Regions from separate parts of the Streptomyces sp. NPDC040410 genome, predicted to be linked through region 1. Evidence: riboswitches for the same ligand, from Rfam matches in the RefSeq annotation. Region 1 holds a riboswitch; the other holds the start of a gene.
What was found. Region 1 has a riboswitch for glycine ahead of gcvP (aminomethyl-transferring glycine dehydrogenase). Riboswitches for the same ligand answer to the same signal wherever they lie in the genome.
Positions count from the first base shown of each region.

Region 2: another riboswitch for glycine. It lies ahead of gcvT (glycine cleavage system aminomethyltransferase GcvT); the one in region 1 lies ahead of gcvP (aminomethyl-transferring glycine dehydrogenase).

Region 1 is NZ_JBVIVK010000011.1:280,790-284,186, forward strand. Features, by position in the region: gene gcvP (aminomethyl-transferring glycine dehydrogenase) at 1-1,622, opposite strand, end outside; glycine riboswitch at 1,801-1,896, opposite strand; gene ACZ562_RS23185 (PRC-barrel domain-containing protein) at 2,010-2,381, shown strand; gene ACZ562_RS23190 (DNA polymerase IV) at 2,303-3,397, opposite strand, start outside.
Region 2 is NZ_JBVIVK010000018.1:50,888-54,284, forward strand. Features, by position in the region: gene ACZ562_RS29555 (serine hydroxymethyltransferase) at 1-54, opposite strand, end outside; gene gcvH (glycine cleavage system protein GcvH) at 69-446, opposite strand; gene gcvT (glycine cleavage system aminomethyltransferase GcvT) at 570-1,703, opposite strand; glycine riboswitch at 1,742-1,858, opposite strand; glycine riboswitch at 1,859-1,970, opposite strand; gene ACZ562_RS29570 (AAA family ATPase) at 2,143-2,817, shown strand; gene ACZ562_RS29575 (enhanced serine sensitivity protein SseB) at 2,888-3,397, shown strand, end outside.

The DNA.
Region 1 (3,397 bases):
TCGGCGGGCGCGAAGGGGTGCAGCTGCCCGAACTCGGGCCAGGTGACCGGCTCCATCTCCGTGGTCGCGTTGAGCTTCATGGTGCAGGAGCCCAGCGGGATCATGCCGCGGTCGAGCGCGTAGTCGCGGTCGGCGAGCCTGCGCAGGTAGCGCAGCATCGCGGTCTCGGAGCGGTGCTTGTGGAAGACGGGGTGGGTCAGGTAGTCGTCGGTGCGCAGCAGCGTGTCCGGAAGGACGTCCTGCGTCGCCGCGTCCAGCGCCTCGATGTCGCCCTCGACGCCGAAGGCGGCCCACACGGCACCGAGCTGGGCGCGCGCGGTGGTCTCGTCACAGGCGATCGACACACGGTCGGCGTCGACGAGGTACAGGTTGACGCCGTTCTCCCGCGCGGTCGCGACGACATCGGCGGCGCGTCCGGGGACCCTGGCGGTGAGGGTGTCGAAGTAGGAGCCGTGGACGATCTCGACGCCGCCGGCCTCGAGCCCCGCGGCGAGGATCGTGGCGTACCGGTGCGTGCGCAGGGCGATGGCCTTCAGGCCCTCCGGCCCGTGGTAGACGGCGTACATGCCCGCCATCACCGCGAGCAGCACCTGCGCGGTGCAGATGTTGCTGGTGGCCTTCTCCCGGCGGATGTGCTGCTCGCGGGTCTGCAGGGCGAGCCGGTAGGCCTTGTTGCCGTCCGCGTCCACCGAGACGCCGACGAGCCGCCCGGGCAGGCTGCGCGCGAACTTCTCGTGCACCGCCATGTAGCCGGCGTGCGGCCCGCCGAAGCCCATCGGCACGCCGAAACGCTGCGTCGTACCGACCGCGATGTCCGCGCCGAGCTCACCGGGCGACTTCAGCAGCGTGAGCGCGAGCAGGTCGGCCGCGACGGTCACCAGCGCGCCGAGTCCGTGCGCCTGCTCGATCACCGTCCTGATGTCACGTACGGCACCGGAGGCACCCGGGTACTGGACGAGCACGCCGTTGATCTCCCGCCCGGCGACCTCGGCCGGAATGCCCTCGCTGAGGTCGGCGACGACGACCTCGACGCCGGTCGGCTCGGCGCGGGTCTCGATCACGGCGATGGTCTGCGGCAGCGCGTCCGCGTCGACCAGGAAGAGGCCCTTCTTGTTCTTGCCCATGCGCCGGGACAGCGCCATCGCCTCCGCCGCCGCGGTGCCCTCGTCGAGCAGTGAGGCACCGGAGGTCGGCAGGCCGGTGAGCTCGGCGACCATGGTCTGGAAGTTCAGCAGGGCCTCGAGCCGTCCCTGGGAGATCTCCGGCTGGTAGGGCGTGTAGGCCGTGTACCAGGCCGGGTTCTCCATCACGTTGCGCAGGATCACCGGCGGCGTGAAGGTCCCGTGGTATCCGAGCCCGATCATCGGGTCCAGGACCTGGTTGCGGTCGGCCAGCGAACGCAGCTCGGCCAGCACCTCGGACTCGGTGCGCGCGCTCGGCAGGTCCAGCGCGTCGGCGTTCTTGATCACATCCGGGACCGCGGCGGCGGTGAGCTCGTCGAGGGAGCCGTAGCCGACCTGCGCGAGCATCTTGGCCCGGGCCTCGTGGTCAGGGCCGATGTGGCGCTGCTCGAAGGGGATTCCCTGTTCGAGCTCGGAGAGCGGAATGCGATGGGCGGTCATTGCGGAGGCCTCCTGGTCTTACACGACCTTCGAGGGGCACCACGGCACGGGTACCCGGACGGCCTCCCCCTCTGTCATTTCAACCTGAGAGCTTCACCGGACCGCCCGAGGGCTCTCCCGGCTTTCACCGTCGGTGAGAGCGGAAGCCGTCGACAACCGCCCTGCTTTCCAGAGTGACCTCGTCCGTGCGGTACGTGGGCCTGAGAGATTCCGGGGAGGATTTGCTCCTTCGGCGCCTCCGATGGTGTCTGGAGGACTCTCCCGCACAGGGTCAGCAGCCGCTTGCCAGCCTACCAGCGAGGTCAACGCCGAGCCTTCGAGTGGCCACCTTCCTGAATGTGCTCTTTTGTAGTGCTTACGGATGAGTTGCGACCAATTGGAGGGACCGTGCAGACCGACATCGATCCGCGCAACCTGATCGGCCGCAAGGCGTTCGACCGCAACGGCACCAAGATCGGCACCATCGACGAGGTGTACCTCGACGACGCGACCGGAGAGCCGGAGTGGGCAGCCATACGGACCGGCCTGTTCAGCAGGGACGCCTTCGTGCCCCTGGAGCCCAGTGAACTGGTCGAGGGCACCCTGAAGGTGCCGTTCGACCGGGCCCTGATCAAGGACGCCCCGGACTTCGGCGTCGGACGGCACCTCTCACCGGAACAGGAACTGCAGCTCTACCATCACTACGGCCTCGACGTGGCCGCTCCTCCCCCGTTCCCGGACCGCGACTTCGGCAAGGTCGCGGGCTCGGACGAGTCCTGAGGCACCGCGGTCTCCGGGCCTTCGGGTCTTCGCGCCACCAGTGGCATGTCCGACGCGTGCGCGACGTGCGGTACCAGCGGCAGCGGATCCGCCGGTTCCAGATCCGGGTCGCCGACCCGGAAGGTCCGTACGCGCCCGGGGTCCGAGTCGGGCGTCTCGAACCGCACGGTGACCCTGCCGAGGCCGCTGCCCTGCACCCATCCGTGCCCGTACTCGGCATGCCGCACGTCGTGCCCCGCCGGCCACCGTCGCTCCGCGGGCGTCTCCTGTTCCTCGACGGGCCGGTCCTCGCCCTCCTCCTCCGGATGGTCCGCCCGCTCCCCCGCCGCCTGCGCGAACAGGTCCTCCTGCGTATAGTCCGCGAGCCCGCTGACGCCCACCCCGAGCAGCCGTACGCCGCCCGTCGTGTCCACCGCGTCCAGCAACCGGGCCGCGGCCTCCCGCACCACCGCCGGGTCGTCCGTGGGCCCGCGCAGGGTTTCCGAGCGGGTCAAGGTGGAGAAGTCGTAGCGCCGCACCTTCAGCACGATGGTCCGTCCCGACAGCCCGGCCCCGCGCAGCCGCCGTACGCAGCGGTCCGCCAGCCGCTGCACCTCCAGCCCCACCCGCACCCGGTCGTGGATGTCCACGTCGTAGGTGTCCTCGACCGACACCGACTTCGTCTCCCGCTCGGCCACCACGGGCCGCTCGTCGTGCGCCAGCGCCATGGCGTACAAGGCGTGCCCGTGGGCCTTGCCCAGCAGCCGTACGAGCTCGTCCTCGCCCGCCTCGGCGATCTCGTCGACCGTGGTGATCCCGGCCCGCCGCAGATGATCGCCCGTCGCCGGCCCCACCCCCGGCAGCGTCCGCACCGACATCGGCCCGAGCATGGCCCGCTCGGTCCCCGGCTCGATCAGCACCAGCCCGTCCGGCTTGGCCTGCTCCGACGCGATCTTCGCGAGCATCTTGGAGGCGGCGAGCCCCACGGATCCCGTCAGCCCCGTGACAGCCCGTATCTCCGCGCGCAGCCTGACGCC
Region 2 (3,397 bases), on a different contig from region 1:
GTCCGGGTCCAGCTCGTGCAGGGGCGTGTTCAGAACGGACGTGTGGTCGGACATGGGGCTACGACTCCTCAGCCGGCGGAAAAGGCGGTGTACTCGTCGGCGGAGAGCAGGTCGGCCGGCTCCTCCGCGACGCGTACCTTGAACAGCCACCCGCCCTCGAAGGGGGCGGAGTTCACCAGCGACGGGTCGTTGACGACGTCCTCGTTGACCTCGGTGACCTCACCGGAGACGGGGGAGTACAGGTCCGACACGGACTTGGTCGACTCCAGTTCGCCGCAGGTCTCGCCCGCGGACAGCGTGTCACCGACCTCCGGGAGCTGGACGAAGACCACGTCGCCGAGCGCGTTGGCCGCGTGCTCCGTGATGCCGACCGTCGCGACGCCGTCCTCGGCGGCCGACAGCCACTCGTGCTCCTTGCTGTAGCGCAGCTGCTGGGGGTTGCTCATGGCCTGAATTCTCCTGTACGCGGGAACCGCTGATGAATGGGGGAGTGAGGGGAGCGCGCGTGAGCAGGCACGATGTGCCCGACGTCACGCTGGGACGGCAATGCCGTGACGACTACGACTGTGTCACTTCTGCCGCTTGTAGAACGGCAGAGCCACGACCTCGTACGGCTCGTGGGTGCCCCGGATGTCCACGCCGACCCCGGGGGTGCCCGGCGCCGCGTGCGCGGCGTCGACGTACGCCATCGCGATCGGCTTGCCCAGCGTGGGGGAGGGGGCGCCGGAGGTGACCTCACCGACCACCTCACCGCCGGCCACCACGGTGTACCCGGCGCGTGGGACCCGGCGGCCTTCGGCGACCAGGCCGACGAGGACGCGCGGGGGGTTCGCCTCGGACCGGGCGGCGGCCTCCCGCAGCGCCTCGCGCCCCACGAAGTCGCCCTCCTTCTCGAACTTCACCACCCGGCCGAGCCCGGCGTCGAAGGGGGTGAGCGACGTGGTCAGCTCGTGCCCGTACAGCGGCATGCCCGCCTCCAGGCGCAGCGTGTCCCGGCAGGACAGGCCGCAGGGGACGAGCCCGGCCGGGGCGCCCGCCTCGGTCAGCGCCTGCCACAGCTTCTCCGCGTCACCGGGGGCGACGAACAGTTCGAAGCCGTCCTCGCCGGTGTAGCCGGTGCGGGCGATCAGCGCAGGGACGCCGGCGACCGTGCCGGGCAGGCCGGCGTAGTACTTGAGGCCGTCCAGGTCGGCGTCGGTGAGGGACTTCAGGATTCCCGGCGACTCGGGGCCCTGGACGGCGATGAGCGCGTAGTCGTCCCGGTCGTCGCGCACCTCGGCGTCGAAGCCGGCGGAGCGCTCCACCAGTGCGTCCAGCACCACCTGGGCGTTGGAGGCGTTGGCGACGACCATGTAGTGAGAAGAACCGGCCTCGGTCTCGGCGAGCCGGTAGACGATCAGGTCGTCGAGGATGCCGCCGTCGGCCCGGCAGATCATGGTGTAGCGGGCGCGGCCGACGCCGACGGAGGCGATGTCGCCGACCAGGGCGTGGTTCAGGAGCCGACCGGCCTGCGGGCCGGTGACCGTGATCTCGCCCATGTGCGAGAGGTCGAAGAGGCCGGCCTTGGTGCGCACGGCGTTGTGCTCGTCGCGCTCGGAGCCGTAGCGCAGGGGCATGTCCCAGCCGGCGAAGTCGGTCATCGTCGCGCCGAGCGAACGATGGAGGGCATCGAGCGCGGTGTGACGGGGTGCGGTGCTGCTCATCGGTCGGTCGTCTCCCAGGGCATGACGGGCGAGGTCGTTCCTCCCCATCTGTCATCGGAACCTGAGAGGTTCGCCATGACCGGCCCTTCGGGGAGCGGTCCTGGCTTGCACCTTGGGTGGAGCCGCCGTCGTGGCGGCCCGCTTTTCAGATGTGCCTCGCCCGCGCGGTAATGGGGCCTGAGAGATTCAAGGGAGGGACTTGCTCCTTCGGCGCCCCAGCAAGACGCTTCGGTGAAGCACTGCTGGGAACTCTCCCGCGCGGATTCAAGCGGCCGGTATGCAGTTGGCGCGCACATCATTGCACGCCTCGCCCGCACACGGCAGACCGCCTCTGTAACCGGCTTGTGGCAGGACGAACACGAAAACGCGAGACACCCGGTATTACCTTCTCTTTACACTCGACGGGGAGGGAACTCGTGACCCACCCCAGGGGAGGACGATCACGGTGAACAGGACCACGGCGTACGCCACGACCTCGGCCGTCGCGCTGCCGGAGCAGCATGCGGCCCCGGGCCGCGAGGCGTGCGGCGCACGCCCGGCACCCGTCCTCCGCGACCTGCGCGAACGCGGCGGCCACAGCCCGCACGCACTGCTCTTCGGACCCGGCGACCTCGTCGTGATCACCGGCCTGCCCGGCAGTGGCAAGTCCACGCTCATGCGGCGCACCGTACGCGGCACCCGTATCGACTCCCAGGACACCCGCGACCGCTGGGACGCCCGGATGCCGCGCTTCCTGCCGTACGCGGTCTACCGCCCGCTCGTCCGCCTCGCCCACTACGCAGGGCTGCGCCGCGCCCTGCGCACCGGCGAGGGAGTCGTCGTACACGACTGCGGTACGCAGGCGTGGGTGCGCGGCTGGCTGGCCCGCGCGGCCCGCCGCCGCGGCGGCAGCCTGCACCTGCTGCTGCTCGACGTCACGCCGGACACCGCGCTGGAAGGTCAGCGCGAGCGCGGCCGGGGCGTCTCGCGCTACGCCTTCCTGCGCCACCGCGCGGCGGCCGCCCGGCTGTTGCGCTCCGTGGAGCAGGGCGATCTGCCCGAGGGCTGCGGCTCGGCGGTGCTGCTGGACCGGGACGCCGCGGACGCGCTGCGCCGGATCGGCTTCACGGGCTGAGAGCCTGTGGACGCCGCCACCCGTTAGCCTTTCCAGCCACAGCAGTGGTTCTCAGCAGGCGGTCATACAGATGGACTTCCCAGTGGATCTCCCCGCGGACTTCCCCACGCAGGCGCATCCCCATTCGCACGGCGGATGGCCCGGCAACGAGCTGGAGGAGGTGCTCTCCGCCTCGCTCGGCATCCCCTCGGCCGGGGGACGGATCATCGAGGTCCTCGGCCGCAGCTTCGTCTGGGTGCCGCTGCCGAGCGGCGGCGGCCCGCACAGCGGCCCGCTCGACCTGCCGACCATGGAGATCGAGGGCCGGACGTACGTGCCGGTCTTCAGCTCCGAGGAGCAGTTCCGCCAGGTCGCCGGCTCCCACATGTCGTACACCGTCGCGCCCGCCGTGGAGTTCGCCCGCGGTCTGCCGCCGCAGGTGGGCATCGCCGTCAACCCCGAAGGCGTGGTCGGCGTGCCGCTGCCGCCGGCGGCCGTGGCCGAACTGTGCCGCGTCGGACGGACCCCGCTGGACGGGCCCTCGAGCGGCGGCCGGGTCCGGCTATTCGAGCCCGACTGGCAGGACGACCCGATGGACTTC